Regions from separate parts of the Arthrobacter sp. PM3 genome, predicted to be linked through region 3. Evidence: riboswitches for the same ligand, from Rfam matches in the RefSeq annotation. Region 3 holds a riboswitch; each other region holds the start of a gene.
What was found. Region 3 has a riboswitch for S-adenosylmethionine ahead of CFN17_RS13495 (bifunctional o-acetylhomoserine/o-acetylserine sulfhydrylase). Riboswitches for the same ligand answer to the same signal wherever they lie in the genome.

Region 1 (4,959 bases), 2.1 Mb from region 3:
CTGATGGATGAGGGCATGATTTACTTCGATGCGCGGCTGGCCCGGCTGCATCCCACGGTTGAGGTCAGGGTCGCCGATGTCTGCCTGCGGGCTGAGGATGCGGCGCTGATCTCCGTGCTGGTCCGTGCCCTGGTGGAGTCGGCGGCGCGGGAATGGAACGACGGCGTCGATCCCGCCCCCGTGCCCACGCTGCTGTTGCGGATGGCCGCATGGCAGGCCAGCAACTGCGGGCTGCGCGGGCAGCTCCTGGACTTCGGAACGTTCACCCCTGCCCCGGCCGCGGACGTCGTCCGGGCACTGGTGGACTTCGTGGCACCCGTGCTGGAAGAGCAGGGCGAGCTGGAACTGGCGCGCGAGGGCGTCGAACGGATCCTGGCGGAGGGCACGGGTTCGCAACTGCAGCGGGCACCGTTCCGGGAAGGCGGCCTGGCCGGCGTCGTCGAACGGGCCGTCGAAGTGACCATGCAGGGCGCCGTCACCGGCGAACCGGACGCCGCCTTCCGGGGCTGACCGCTTCCCTAGACCTGTTTGAGCGCCTGCCCGAGGTCGCGGATCAGGTCCTCGACATCCTCCAGTCCCACCGACAGGCGCACGACGCCGTCGCTGAGCCCGATTGCCGCGCGGCCCTCCGGGCCCATGGCCCGGTGTGTCGTGGTGGCCGGGTGCGTGATGAGGGACTTCGAATCGCCGAGGTTGTTGGAGATGTCGATGATCCGCAGCGCATCCAGGAGCGCGAAGGCGGCCTCCTTGGCGGTGCGCCCGGGGGAGGGCGACAGCTCCAGAGTGAGCACCGTGCCACCGGCCTTCATCTGCTTCGCGGCGAGCTCATACTGCGGGTGGGACTTCAGCAGCGGGTACTTCACCCAACTGACCGCGGGCTGCTCTTCAAGCCATTCGGCCAGGCGCAGGGCGGAGGCGGAGGAGTGGCTGACGCGCAGGGCCATGGTCTCCAGGCCCTTGGTCAGGACCCAGGCGTTGAACGCGGACAGCGACGGTCCGGTGTGCCGCATGAGCTGCTTGACAGGCCCGTCGATGAATTCCTTGCTGCCCAGAATGGCCCCGCCAAGCACCCGGCCCTGGCCGTCGATGTGCTTGGTGCCGGAGTAGACGATCACGTCCGCGCCGAGGTCCCCGCAACGCTGCAGCAGCGGCGTCGCGAAGACGTTGTCCACCACCACGGTGGCGCCGGCGGCGTGGGCCAGCTCGCTCACGGCGGCGATGTCCACGATTTCCTGCATCGGGTTCGACGGCGACTCGAAGAAGACCGCCGTGGTCGGCGCGGACAGCGCGGCGCACCACTGGTCCAGGTCCGGGCCGTCCACGAAGACCGTCTCGACACCCCAGCGCGGCAGGATCTCGTTGAGGATCACGAAGCAGGAGCCGAAGAGCGAGCGGGCGGCGACCACCCGGTCGCCCGCCGCCAGCAGCGCGCCGAGGGCGGTGAACACGGCGGACATGCCGGACGCCGTCGCAAAACACGCCTCGGTGCCTTCCAGCAGCCGGAGCCGCTCCTGGAATGTCGCGACCGAAGGGTTGCCGTAGCGGGAGTAGACGAAGCGTTCGTCCTCCCCGGTGAAGGCGCGCTCTGCGGCGGCCGCGGACTCGTAGACGAATCCTGAGTTGAGGAAGATCGGCTCGGCCGTTTCCTGGAAACCGGTGCGGTCAAGGCCGCCACGGACAGCCTGGGTGTCGGCCGCCCATCCGGCGGCGTCAGGATTGAAGGTCACTTAATTCTTTCCAAGGTTGGTGGGCAGGCCGCGGTTCTTCCAGCCGTTGACGGTGCGGTCGCCAAAGCGGTCAGTTTCGCCTTCGAAGCCCTCGAGGACGTTGTATGAGGTGTAGCCGGCCTGCGTGGCGGCCGTCGCGGCGGCGATCGACCGGGCGCCGGAACGGCACAGGAACAACAGTTCGACGCCGGTGTCCTCCGGGGCCTGCCGCCGGAGCTCTTCGACGAAGTGCGGGTTCGGCAGGCCGCCGGAGAGGTTCCACTGGATGAAGAGCGGATCGTTGCGCCCAGTGCCTGCGGCCGCTGTGTCCGGGACGCCGATGTGCGCCCACTCGGCCTCGGTCCGGACATCCACCAGGATGGCGCCCGCTTCGAGCCTGGCCCATGCCTGGTCCGGGCTGAGGTCTCCGGCGTAGCTCATGCGTGGCCCTCGAAGGCTTCTTCCTCGCCGAACTCGCCGGTGTCGAGGTCATCGACGGCGTTGGCCACGGCGGCGTCCGCGCTCGCAATCGCCGACGGCAGGACCAGCGCCTGCGCCACGATGACGGTGCTGCCGTTGAACGTGGCGGCGGGGCTTCCGTGCAGGACATAGCCCTCGGCCAGGGCTGCAGACACCCGCTCGCAGAAGGCGCGGTCATCGGCGCCGGTAAACAGGCGGTAGGCCAGCTTCTCCTCGCTGGCGGATGCTGTACCGGGTACAGCGGGTGCGGATATGTCAGGCACGACGGATCTCCTCTTTCACGCTTGCAGCTCGAATGGTCGATATGCCGAGTATTCACCTGAGGCACCCCGCCGCGAAAGGGAGGGTTGCCGACCGGCCAGTCAGGGCTTGCCACCGGTTCTCATTACTCCCCAAGAACGTAACACTTACGACGCCGGCACGCAGTGCCGCCGTCGTCATGTTCCGTAACCGGGCCGCCGCCGCAGTGCCCACGCCGTGGCTGCGGCCAAGTAGTAGCGCGCTCCAGTTTCGGGTACTGCCCACTCGTGCCCGCCGGGGGGAAGCGCAGTGTACTGGGTGAATCGGAGTACTGGGGAACTGCTGAGGCAATCAAACTACGACGGAATGGAGTCACCGTGGGCCCGCGCATACTGGTTACCGGCATTGCAGGCGCCGCTGGCATGGCCGTCGCGGCCCAGCTTGCCGCGCGCGGCATCCCCTGCCTGGGCTCCGACGCCCGCGCCATCACCCGCCAGTCCGGGGACGCCCAGGCGGCGGCGGTCAAACTTCTGCCGGCGACGGATCCGGACATGGTCCTGGACCTGCGCCGGCTGGTGGACCGGGAAGCCATCAACGTCATCATCCCGACCCTCAGCGTCGAACTCCCGGTGCTGGCCGCTGCCCGCGCCGGATTCGGCCCGGACGTGCGGATCATTGTCGGCGACCCCGACGCGGTGGCTTTGGCCAATGACCACCTCTTCACCGCATGGGCCCTGCACGCAGCCGGTGTCCCTGTCCCGCGCTTCGCCGTCCCGGGCGACCTCGCCGCCGCGCCGGCCTCACTGGCGGGTCTCAACGGGCCGGTCGTCGTCAAACCCCGGGTCTTCAAAGGCTCCCGCGCTGTCCATCTGCTGGCCGGGACGGCCTCCGTGAACTGGAAGAACATGCCCTCCGGCCAGCTGGTCCAGGAATTCATCCCGGGCAGCGACTACGTCGCCCTGGTCTTCGGCACCCCGGCCCGCAACGCGATGGCGCCGGCGGCCGTGGTCCTGGAAAAGACCAAAACCCCGTACGGGCGGCCCGGAACCGACGAGGTGGCCCGCAGGGTCCCTGCCGGTGAGGCCGGGGATGTGCGCAAGCTCGGGCTGGCGGCCGTCCGCACGCTCGGCCTGACCGGGCCGGTTCAGGTCCAGATCCGGCGCCGTGCCGACGGCACCCCCGTGGTGCTGGGCGTGTGCGCGACGCTGGGGGAGAACAGCCGGTGGGCTCCGGAACTGCTCGACGCCGTGCTGGCCACCTTCATGCTGCCGGCGTTCAACCCGGCATCCTTCCGCCGCAGCCCCGCAGTGCCCGCGGACGCCCTGGGCTGAGCGAAACAGCAACGCGGGGTCAGATAGCGCCCATCCCGGACCCCGGAATGGGCTGTATCTGACCCCGCGTTGCCTGTCGGGAGGGGAGAACTATTCGATCGTGGCGAAGAGGGCGTTGAGCTCGGCCGTGAGCTGCCGGCGCAGTTCCGGCGTCCCGATTTCCTGGCCGTCGATGTGGTTCACGGGCGCCAGGAGCCGGATGCTGGAGATCAGCCAGACGGCGTCGGCATCCAGCAGGTCCTTCGGTTCCAACGGGCCGTAGCCCAGCTCCCAGCCGGCCGCCTTGGCGGCGGTGAACAGGGCCCCCTGGGAGGTGCCCGGCAGGATGCCGCTGTCCAGCTGCGGCGTGATGAGCCGGCGGACCGTGCGGACGCCGCCCGCGCCGTCGTCCGTGGTTTCCAGGTGCGCCAGCAGGACGGTCGACGTAGGTCCCTCCAGCACCCGGCCGTCCGCCGACGTGAAGATGACATCGTCCGCCCCGTGCTGTTGGGCGTAACGCAGCGCCGCCATGTTCACGGCGTAGGAGAGGGTCTTGGCGCCGAGCAGCAGCCAGGGGGCGCGTTCGCCGACCTCGCTGTCGTAGCCGCGGTCCAGCAGGATGACATCGAGCCCCGACTCGCGCTGCCGGCGGCCCGCCGTCCCGGGGGCGGAGGCCTGCACCCAGCAGGTGGGGGCTGCGGCGCCTTCCGGTCCGCGGGTGACGAGCAGCTTCACGACAACCTCGTCCTCTGCCGCGCCGCCCGCCGCGGCCACGGCAGGATCCTGGCGCCGGTATTCGCTGATCGCGGTGTCCACCGCACGCCGCCAGGCGTCCTCGGCGGGGATGTCCAGGTCCAGGAGGCGGGCCGAACCGGCCAGCCGGTTCAGGTGGGCCTGGATCTTGCGGGGCCGGCCGCCCACGGCAAGCAGCGATTCGAAAACACCGTCGCCGCGGGTGGCGCCGAGGTCCGTGGCCATCAGCTGCGGCTTGGACGCATCAGCCACGCGGCCGCCGTCGAACGCCGGGTCGAGGAAGACCAGGACGGTCGCGGACGCAGGCACAGAGGCGGGAGAGGTCATGGCTCCAGCTTAGTCCCGCCGGTCCCGGGATAGGATTTGCTCGTTGCCCGTTCCGGAACGGTTCCGCGGGCCTGGAGGTTGAGGGGTTCGCCTGTGCTGTGGCCATTTCCGCTGGCGGAGACACTTCCGTCCTGGGCGGTCCT
Region 2 (4,959 bases), 1.2 Mb from region 3:
TGGCGCGTCGGCGTTGACGCGGCGGTCGGCTCCGGCGCGGAAAACGGCCGGGGTCAATGTTTTGTATGCCTACAACTAATTATTAGGCATACCGAAACAATAAGCGCCAGCGTGTTTCGGTGCAATCCGGGACGTAGCGGGCACGTCACAGGCGGTTTATATGGAAGCTCTCACCGGTCGCACCGGCGGGAGCGGCGCAGCGCGGGTTCAGGTCCGGACGGCGCGCCAGGTCTGGGTCAGGTAGGGCAGGCTGAGGAGGTCGCCCGGGGCATGGCCCAGGTGTTCGTTCAGGTACCAGTCGAGGTTGGCCGTCACCTTGGCCCGGGTGGTTTCGGAGGCCGCAAGGTAGTAGCTGCGGGACTTCGCCAGCTCTTTGATGTCCTCCGGGGTCACGGAATCCTCCCACCGGGTCAGGTGGCTCTCCAGTCCGGTGAACTCAGGGCCCACGGGCGGCCGGAAGTGCGGCTTGTGCACGTCACCGGCGTGCATGATGCGCGAGAGCCGATGCACCCAGGGGACGGAGGTGTCCAGCTGGTTCCAGATCAGGCCCAGGACGCCGTTCGGGCGCAGGATCCGGGCGATCTCGGTGCTGGCCCGGCGGGGATCGCACCAGTGCCAGGCCTGGGCCACCGTGACGAGGTCGAACGATTCCGGCGCCAGGCCGGTGTCCTCGGCGGTGCCGACGACAGCGGTGACCTCCGGCAGGGTCCGGCCGAGCTGTCCGAGCATGTCGGCGGAGGGGTCAACGGCCACCGTGTGGAGGCCCCGGGCGGCCAGGAGGGCGGTGAACTTGCCCGTGCCGGCGCCAACATCTGCGGCGTCTTTCGCCCCGGCCGGGATTAGCCATGCGGCGGATTCCTCCGGGTAGCCGGGCCGGACGCGTTCGTAGTGCTCCCCGCCGTCCTGGAAGCTTTGCCCGAGCTCCCGGCGCCGCTCGTGCTGGAGTTTGGGCCCGCCGCGTGCCACGTTTCAGTCTCCTTCGGGAAATTCCTGCCGGTTGCAGGTACCTTCCGAATTTACCGCACGCGGTCCCGGCCTGCGGCCGCTCAGTCGAGGGTGCAGGGCGCGGCACCGGCAGTGCCCGGGGTGTTGGGCGCCCAGTGCGGGTAGTTGCGGGTGTCGTTGGCCGGCACCCAGCGGCCGGCATCCACCACGTAGTCCCAGCCGAGTCCCGCCTGCCGCAGCTGGCGGAGGCCGGCCAGCAGGCGCTCGGCGTCCTCCAGCCGGGAACCCAGGCCGAAGCTGGCACGCAGTGAACCGGCGGGCAGGCCGAGCCGCTTCAGCAGCGGGTGGGCGCAGAAGCGGCCATCGCGCAGGCCGATGCCATGCTCGGCGGAGAGGTAGGCGGCCACCAGGCCGGCGTCGTAGCCTGCCACGGAAAAGTTCACGACGCCGATGCTGCCGTTGTCCGACCCGGCAAAGATCCGGTGCACGGTCACGCCCTCGATGCGTTCGAGGCCCTCGACAAGGTAGGAGCGGATGGCTTCCTCGTGCTCGTACCACTGCGCCGGGTCCAGCTCGGCAAGCACCTGGGTGGCGCGGGCCAGCGCCGCCGCCCCCAGGACATTCGGGGAGCCGCCTTCATGCCGTGCGGGACCGGTGGTCCAGCTGACGGAATCGAGCCGGGCGTCGCGGACGGCGCCGCCGCCGGCCAGGTGCGGTGTGCCGGCGTCGAGCCAGTCCGTCCGTCCCACGAGAACGCCGGCGCCGAAGGGGGCGTAGAGCTTGTGCCCTGAGAAGGCGAGGTAGTCGATGTCGTCCGCGGCGATATTGATCCGCCGGTGCGGGGCCAGCTGCGCGGCGTCCACTACGATCCTGGCGCCGTACTCGTGAGCCAGCGAGGCCAGGGCCCGGACGGGGAGGATTTCGCCGGTGACATTGGACGCGCCGGTGACGGCCAGCAGGCTCACGCCGCCGCGGGCGAGCTCCTCACGGAGCCGGTCCACGGTGGCTTCGAGGGTGGCCGCGGCAACGACGCTGCGGTGCGGAACGTTCTGCCAGGGCAGGAGGTTGGCATGGTGTTCGATGTCGAGGTAGAGGACCTCGCCCGCGGGACGGCCGTCCTTCAGGGGCAGACAGCCGGCGAGCAGGTTCAGCGAGTCGGTGGTGTTGCGGGTGAAGATCACGGAGTCGTCCGGCCGGCCGCCGACGAAGTCCCGGACGATGTCCCGCGAGTTCTCGTAGACGGAGGTGCTGATCTGGGACGCGTAGCCGGCGCCGCGGTGGACGCTGGCGTAGTACGGCAGGATTTCGTTCAGGTAGGCCGAGACCAGGGACAGGGCCGGGGCGGACGCGCCGTAGTCCAGGTTGGCGTACCGGGCGTGGCCGCCGGTGATCAGCGGGGCCTGGATTTCCGCCCCGGTGACGGCGGCCAGCGGGCGGGCGGCCGCGGCAAAGCGGGCATCGTCCTGCCCGGCTCCAGAGGCTGCGTGGAATTCGGCGGCGGCAGGGAAAGTGGCAGTTGTCATGGGACCTCACTCGGACAGGACCCCACCTCGTGGGAATCCGCGCTTGCCGGGTCCGCTCCGGACCGGCCAGGTCGTCACCCGGGGCACCCCACCGCGAATGGAGGGTTGCCGGCCAGCAAACCGGGGTTTTACGCTGGCACTCGTGACCTGCATCGAGCGTAGGACATCCGCGTGGCCGGGGAAAAGGCGGTCCCGGATTGTGAAGCGCTTTGTTACGCCTACAGGAGGTCGTCGAGTCCGGGGTTGAGCCGCTTGAGGACTTCGGAGTGCAGGATCGAGTTCGTGGCCAGCGCGTTGCCGCCGAAGGGGCCGTCCTCGCCCTCCAGCGAGGTGAAGCGGCCGCCGGCCTCCGTGACGATCGGCACGAGGGCCGCCATGTCGTAGAGGTTCAGTTCCGGTTCGCAGGCGATGTCCACTGCGCCCTCGGCCACGAGGCAGTAGGACCAGAAGTCGCCGTAGGCGCGGGTGCGCCACACTTCCTCGGTCAGGCCCAGGAACTCGTCCAGGTTCCCCCGTTCCTTCCAGCCGCCGAGACTGGAGTAGGACAGTGAGGCGTCCTCGAGCCGGGAAACGTTGGAGACCCTGAGCCGGGTGGCGGCCGCCAGTGAGCGGCCCGTGTAGGCCCCGGCGCCTTTGGCCGCCCACCAGCGCTTGCCAAGGGCCGGTGCACTGACGACGCCGACCACCGGCTCGCCCTCGTCGACGAGGGCGATCAGGGTGGCCCAGACCGGGACGCCGCGGACGAAGTTCTTGGTGCCGTCGATGGGGTCGATGATCCAGCGCCGGGAGCCGTGCCCCGAGCTGCCGAATTCCTCGCCCAGGACGGCATCGCGGGGGCGGGACCGGGAGAGCTGGCCGCGGATGGCTTCCTCGGCGGACTTGTCGGCGTCGGTGACGGGGGTGAGGTCGGGCTTCGTTTCGATCCGGAGGTCCAGCGCCTTGAACCGGCTCATGGTCTGGGAATCGACGGAATCGGCCAGGACATGGGCAAGGCGCAGGTCATCGTTGTAGCTCGAAGCATTTTGGCTCATGGTTCCAAACTACCGTCTAAGCGGGCGGCCTGCGGGGAGGCCGCGGCACGGCGCCGCCGTCGGCGGGAGCCGCGCGCCGGGGGAGGCTTACGAAACCGTGCCCAGTTCCTTGGTTTCCTGCGCTTCCATCCGTGGGTCCGTGCCGAGCAGCCGGCGCAGGGACGCCAGCCGTGCCGGGCCCGAGGGGCCGGCGTGCCCGGCCGCGACCCAGGCGTCGACGCCGCAGTTGACGGCGGTGGCGTCGTGCTTGCAGCCGCGTTCGCAATCGTCGGTCCCCGGTTCCAGGTCCGGGAAGGAGTGCAGGATCCGGTCCGGATCCACGTGGGCAAGTCCGAAGGACCGGATGCCGGGGGTATCGATGATCCAGCTGCCGGCCGGTGCGTCGTTGACCTTCAGTGCCAGGGCCGAGGACGAGGTGTGCCGGCCGCGGCCCGTCACGGCGTTCACACCGCCGGTGGCGCGTTCGGCTCCGGTCAGGGCGTTGACCATGGTCGATTTGCCGACGCCCGAATGGCCCAGCATGACGGTGACCTTGCCGTCGAGATAGCCGCGCAGCTGGGAGACGGCGTCCCTGTCGAGCCGGGCGGAAAGCCCGTCGTCGGAGCGGGCATCGATGCCCGATGCGGCGGAGTCCGCGGTCTTGGAGATGATGACGGGAAGCTCAAGGTGGGTGTAGTTGGACAGCAGCTCGGCGGGATCCTTGACGTCGGCCTTGGTGACCAGGAGCAGCGGTTCAATGCCGGCGTCGTAGGCGGCCACCAGCGCGCGGTCGATGAAACCTGTCCGGGGCTCCGGATTGGCCGCGGCGACCACCACCACGAGCTGGTCGGCGTTGGCCACGACGGCGCGCTCCACCGGGTCGGTGTCATCGGCGCTGCGGCGCAGCAGTGTGCGCCGGTCCTGGATTTTGACGAGCCGGGCGAGCGTGTCGGGTTCGCCGCTGACGTCCCCGACGAGGGAGACAAAGTCTCCCGCCACTACCGGACTGCGCCTCAGCTCCCGGGCCCGCGCCGCGATGATCTTGCGTTCGCCGGCCGTGCCCTCGTCGACGACGGCGGTGTAGCGTCCGCGGTCAACGGTGATGATGCGCCCGGTGACGGCGTCGTCGTGGCTGGGCCGGTCCTTGGTGCGGGGCCGGGAGCCCTTCTTGTTCGGACGGATCCGGACGTCGGATTCATCCCAGGAATCAGTGCTGCGCGCCACCGGCGGAGTCCTCGTCTGCGGCGGTTCCCTGCGTCAGCATGGCTTCCCAGAGCTGCGGGAAGTCCGGCATGGTCTTGGCCGTGGTCGCGATGTCTTCGACCTCGACGCCGGGTACGGCCAGGCCGAGGATGGCGCCGGCCGTGGCCATGCGGTGGTCGGCGTAGCTGTGCACGACGCCGCCGTGCAGCTTGGCCGGGCGGATGACGAGTCCGTCGGCGGTCTCTTCGGCGTCGCCGCCGAGCCGGTTGATTTCGGCT
Region 3 (4,959 bases):
GGGCACCACGTACCTCGAGACGAAGACCGGCTACGGACTGGACATCGAGAACGAGGCGCGCAGCGCCCGGATCGCCTCCACGGTCGCGGACGAGGTCACCTACCTCGGGGCGCACCTCGTGCCCGCCGGGACGGACGCGGAGGAGTACACGGAGCTCGTGTGCGGGCCGATGCTCGCCGCGGTGCTGCCCTACGTCCGCTGGGCCGATGTGTTTTGCGAGCAGGGCGCGTTCAACGAGGACCAGTCCCGCCGGGTGCTCCAGGCCTGCAAGGACGCCGGGCTGGGACTGCGCGTGCACGGCAACCAACTCGGCGAGGGCCCCGGTGTCCGGCTGGCGGTGGAATTCGGCGCCGCGAGCGTGGACCACGTGAACTACCTCTCCGCCGCGGACATCGATGCCCTCGCCGGCACCTGGACCGGCTGGGACGGCGGCACCGGTCAGGGCGGCACCGGTCAGGGCGGCACAGGTCAACGCGGCACTGGTCAACGCGGCACCGTTGCCACTTGCCTGCCGGCCTGCGACCTCTCCACCCGGCAGCCGCTCGCCCCCGGCCGGGAGCTGCTCGACGCCGGCGTGCAGATCGCCCTGGCCTCCAACTGCAACCCCGGCACGTCCTACACGAGCTCCATGGCGTTCTGCGTCACCACGGCCGTGCTCCAGATGCGGCTCAGCGTCCACGAAGCGGTGCGTGCGGCAACGTACGGCGGCGCCCTGGCCCTGGGCCGGGAGTCCGGAAACGACGCCGACGGCGAACGGGCGGTGGGCTCGATCGCCGTCGGACACCGGGCGGACCTGCACCTGCTCAACGCGCCGTCGGCCACGCACCTGGCCTACCGGCCCGGCATCCCGCTGACGCACGCGGTCTGGCGGGCCGGGATCGCGCAGCCGGTGCGGTAGCCCGGTAGGACAGCGCGGTCGGTGCGGTAGCCCGGCTAGAAGATCATGGGCGGCGCGTCCAGGACGGTTTCGTCCACGCGCCGATCCTCCCACTGGGTGAAGGGCTTATCCAGCTCATACTTCCCGCGCGCGGTGCGCAGCAGGGTCCTTACCTCGGCGTTCTCCGGGTTGTTCAGGGATTCGAAATATTCCACGGACCAGTGGAACCAGCGCATGCAGAACAGCCGCATGGTCAGCCCGTGCGTTACGAACAGCGCGTTGGGGGCGTACGTGGGTTTGGACCAGTGTCGGTAGAGGGTTTCCATGAAGGAGGAAATCCGGTCATACACGTCGGAGCCGGACTCGCCCTCCCTGAAGCGGTAGAAGAAGTGGCCGTAGGCGTTGCGGAGCTCCTTTTGGTCCTCGATGTCCCCGGCGATCTGGAAGTTAGCCCAGTCCTGCTCCCGCAGCCGCGGTTCCTCGATCACCCGTTCCACCAGCGGGCCCAGATTGAGTGCCTCGAGGGTCTGGTAGGCGCGCAGGTACGGGGAGACGTAGACGCACACCGGTCGGCCCCCCAGCTGGCGCCGGACTTCGTCCCCGGCCGCCGTGGCCTGCTCCACGCCCAGGGGTGTCAGCGGGATCCGGTAGTCCGGGACACGGTTGTAGATCGAGGTGTCGGCATTGGCGGCGGACTGGCCGTGCCGGATCATGATGATTTTCCGGGGCGCACTCATAAACCCCAAGCATAGGCTCGGCGGCGGCGGCCCCGCCGTGACGGCAGTGCGGACGGCACCGCGGCGGGGTCAGCAAACTCCCGGCAACTGCAGGCAAGATAGGAACATGTTGGTTCCCTCCCGCCGTCGGCTGCGGTTCGAAGTCCTGATTGTCCTGGGGTTGTCGCTGGGGCAGTCCGCGGTCTACTCCGTGGTGCAGCTGCTGGACAAGATGACCGCGGCGCCGCTGGCCCAGGGAACGTCCACGCTGAACCGCTCGCAGAGCGCGCGTGAATACTTCGACCTCACCTACCAGCTACTGGACATCATGTTCGCCCTGGTCCCGGTGGCCCTGGTGATCTACTTCCTCACCGAACACCGTCCGGTCGGGGAGCGCGGCGGCTCGGCGTTCCGGCGGATCGGCTTCGACTTCGCCCGGCCCGGCCGGGACCTCCTGCAGGGGCTGGGACTGGCCGCCGCCATCGGCATCCCCTCGCTGGGACTCTACGCCGCCGGCCGGGCCCTCGGGATCACGACGGCGATCATCCCCAGCGCCCTGGACACGTACTGGTGGACGGTGCCGGTCCTGGTCATGTCCGCGATCCGGCACGGGATCGTCGAGGAAGTGATCGTGGTGGGCTACCTGCTGGACCGGCTCGGGAAACTGGGCTGGAGCACACCGGCGGCCATCGCCGCCAGCGCCCTGCTCCGCGGCAGCTACCACCTGTACCAGGGCTTCGGGCCATTCATTGGCAACGCGGTGATGGGCGTGGTCTTCGCCCTGGTGTACACCCGGACCAAGCGGGTGATGCCGCTCGTGATCGCCCACGCCATCCTGGACACCGTGGCGTTCGTGGGATTCAGCCTGTTCGGCAAGGCCGTGGGCCTGGGCTGACCCCGCGTTGGAGTTAAATGGTTTCGGCCGCCGTCTGGTGGGTGACATCGTTGGCACCCGCCAGACGGCGGCCGAAGTGTGTGGGGCAGCTGGAGCGTTAGATCGTGACCGCTCCGGAGGCGGTCTCGAAAGTAACGGAAAGGATTCCCGGAGTGCCGTGCGGGGCAATCCAGTTGACGGCGACGTCCTCCAGCGGCTTTTCCACCGGTTCGCCCAGCCATTCCGTCACGCGCTCCGCCGAACCGGCGATGGTCAGCGCGGACATCTTCACATCGGACGCGTAGGCGTTGGACGGGTGAAGCTCCGGGTCGCCCTCCCACTTGAGCATGTACGGCACCTGGGGGTCGGCGATGAGCCCCAGGATGCCGATCTGCTTCCAGACCAGCTCGCGGCCGTCGGGGAACTTCCGGTTGCCGTTCACGGCCGACCGGCCCAGCCGCTCCTCGAACGGGGCGAGGTCGTCCACTTCGACGCACCAGCCCATCCAGCCGCCGCCGGCCTCGGAGCGGGCACGGACTGCCTGGCCGAAGGGGGCCTTGTCCGATGCCGGGTGGTTCAGTACCTCAACAACCTCAAGGTACTTGTGTCCCGCGAGCGGGATAATCATGTTGCGTGTGCCGAAGCGGGGGTGCACTCCGCCCTTCACGGCTTCGACGCCGAGGGCAGACGCAATACGTTCAGTGGTGGCTGCCAAGCCATCGTGTTCACAGGCGTAAGAAACGTGATCCATGCGCATGACCTCATCTTGGCACTTTGTGATAAAGCTCTCAGCTTAGGCTCGCCTTACCGTCATGGGATGTCTCGCGGCCGGTGCCGCCGGCCCCTGACGGCAGGCGGATGCTGCCGCCATCTTCATCTTCGTCACAAAGCTATCCAGCGGCCCGCCGCCGTTCCTACACTGAAGCGCAAGGTCATGAGTGCCAGCGCACAGCCCCGGCTTGCTGGCCGGCAACCCTCGTATCGCGGTGGGGTGCCCCGGGTGAAGACCCGGCCGTCCGGCGACCGCCGGAGGGCAAGCGCGGCGCCTGTACCGCTCCCGGGCCGATGGCCCCGGGCGGTGCTGTGCCCGGTCCCGTAAGGAGCATCAATGTCCAGTGCCTGGTCCTTCGAAACCCGCCAGATCCACGCCGGCCAGGAGCCGGATTCCGCCACCGGCGCCCGGTCCCTGCCCATCTACCAGACGACGTCGTTCGTGTTCCCCAGCGCCGAGAGCGCGGCGAACCGCTTCGCCCTGGCCGAGCTCGCACCCATCTACACCAGGATCGGCAACCCGACCCAGGACGCGGTGGAGCAGCGCGTGGCGAGCCTTGAAGGCGGCCTCGCGGCCCTGCTGCTCAGCTCCGGCCAGGCCGCCGAAACCTTCGCCATCCTCAATATCGCCGAAGCAGGGGACCACGTGGTGGCCAGCCCCAGCCTCTACGGCGGCACCTACAACCTGCTGGCCCACACGCTCAAGAAGTTCGGCATCTCGGTGACGTTCGTGGCGGACCCGGACAACCTGGAGCAGTGGCGCGATGCCGTGCAGCCCAACACCAAGCTGTTCTTCGGCGAAGTGGTCTCCAACCCGCGCCAGGACGTGCTGGACATCGAAGGTGTCGCCAAGGTGGCCCACGAGGCCGGGGTGCCGCTGATCGTCGACAACACGCTCTCCACCCCGTACCTCATCCGCCCCATCGAGTGGGGCGCGGACATCGTGGTCCACTCGGCCACCAAGTACCTTGGCGGCCACGGCGCCGCGATCGCCGGTGTGATCGTGGACTCCGGCAACTTCGACTTCGGCAAGGACCCCGCACGGTACCCGAACTTCAACACCCCGGACCCCACCTACAACGGCCTGGTCTACGCCCGCGACCTCGGTGCCGGCGGCGCCCTGGGGGCCAACCTGTCCTACATCCTCAAGGCCCGGGTCCAGCTCCTGCGCGACCTCGGCTCCGCCGTCTCGCCGTTCAACGCCTTCCTCATTGCCCAGGGCATTGAAACGCTCAGCCTGCGCGTCGAGCGCCACGTCGCCAACGCCACCAAGGTGGCGCAATGGCTGGAGGCCAGGGACGACGTCGAATCCGTCGCCTACGCCGGGCTGCCGTCCAGCCCCTGGTTCGAGCGCGGCCGCAAGTACGGCCCCAAGGGGACCGGCGCCGTCGTGGCGTTCAATATCGCCGGGGGAGCCGAGGCCGGCAAGCGGTTCGTCGATGCACTGGAGCTGCACTCGCACGTGGCCAACATCGGCGACGTCCGCTCCCTGGTGATCCACCCGGCGTCGACCACCCACAGTCAGCTCTCGCCCGAGCAGCAGGCCGTGGCCGGCGTGAACCCCGGGCTCGTGCGGCTCTCGGTCGGCCTGGAACACATCGATGACATCCTCGCCGACCTCGACGCCGGCTTCCGCGCAGCCAAGGGCGCCTAACAGGGGCCGCCGCGCCGGGATCGCCGGAACGCATCGCAGTCGCCGTAACCTTCCGGCGTCCGCGACG

Region 1: it holds a riboswitch for S-adenosylmethionine, as region 3 does, so the genes downstream of both, CFN17_RS04060 (DUF1737 domain-containing protein) here and CFN17_RS13495 (bifunctional o-acetylhomoserine/o-acetylserine sulfhydrylase) in region 3, are expected to answer to the same signal.
Region 2: it holds a riboswitch for S-adenosylmethionine, as region 3 does, so the genes downstream of both, CFN17_RS18735 (aminotransferase class V-fold PLP-dependent enzyme) here and CFN17_RS13495 (bifunctional o-acetylhomoserine/o-acetylserine sulfhydrylase) in region 3, are expected to answer to the same signal.

The regions. Positions count from the first base shown of each region.
Region 1 is NZ_CP022314.1:858,207-863,165, reverse strand. Features, by position in the region: gene CFN17_RS04075 (glutamate--cysteine ligase) at 1-510, shown strand, start outside; gene CFN17_RS04070 (O-succinylhomoserine sulfhydrylase) at 519-1,727, opposite strand; gene CFN17_RS04065 (rhodanese-like domain-containing protein) at 1,728-2,147, opposite strand; gene CFN17_RS04060 (DUF1737 domain-containing protein) at 2,144-2,449, opposite strand; SAM riboswitch class IV at 2,462-2,576, opposite strand; gene CFN17_RS04055 (hypothetical protein) at 2,804-3,757, shown strand; gene CFN17_RS04050 (aminodeoxychorismate lyase) at 3,848-4,816, opposite strand; gene cls (cardiolipin synthase) at 4,910-4,959, shown strand, end outside.
Region 2 is NZ_CP022314.1:4,116,000-4,120,958, reverse strand. Features, by position in the region: gene CFN17_RS18740 (class I SAM-dependent methyltransferase) at 208-966, opposite strand; gene CFN17_RS18735 (aminotransferase class V-fold PLP-dependent enzyme) at 1,047-2,468, opposite strand; SAM riboswitch class IV at 2,503-2,616, opposite strand; gene hisN (histidinol-phosphatase) at 2,687-3,499, opposite strand; gene CFN17_RS18725 (ribosome small subunit-dependent GTPase A) at 3,587-4,702, opposite strand; gene aroA (3-phosphoshikimate 1-carboxyvinyltransferase) at 4,686-4,959, opposite strand, start outside.
Region 3 is NZ_CP022314.1:2,964,294-2,969,252, forward strand. Features, by position in the region: gene CFN17_RS13475 (amidohydrolase family protein) at 1-898, shown strand, start outside; gene CFN17_RS13480 (histidine phosphatase family protein) at 934-1,614, opposite strand; gene CFN17_RS13485 (CPBP family intramembrane glutamic endopeptidase) at 1,721-2,488, shown strand; gene CFN17_RS13490 (VOC family protein) at 2,586-3,224, opposite strand; SAM riboswitch class IV at 3,398-3,513, shown strand; gene CFN17_RS13495 (bifunctional o-acetylhomoserine/o-acetylserine sulfhydrylase) at 3,576-4,892, shown strand.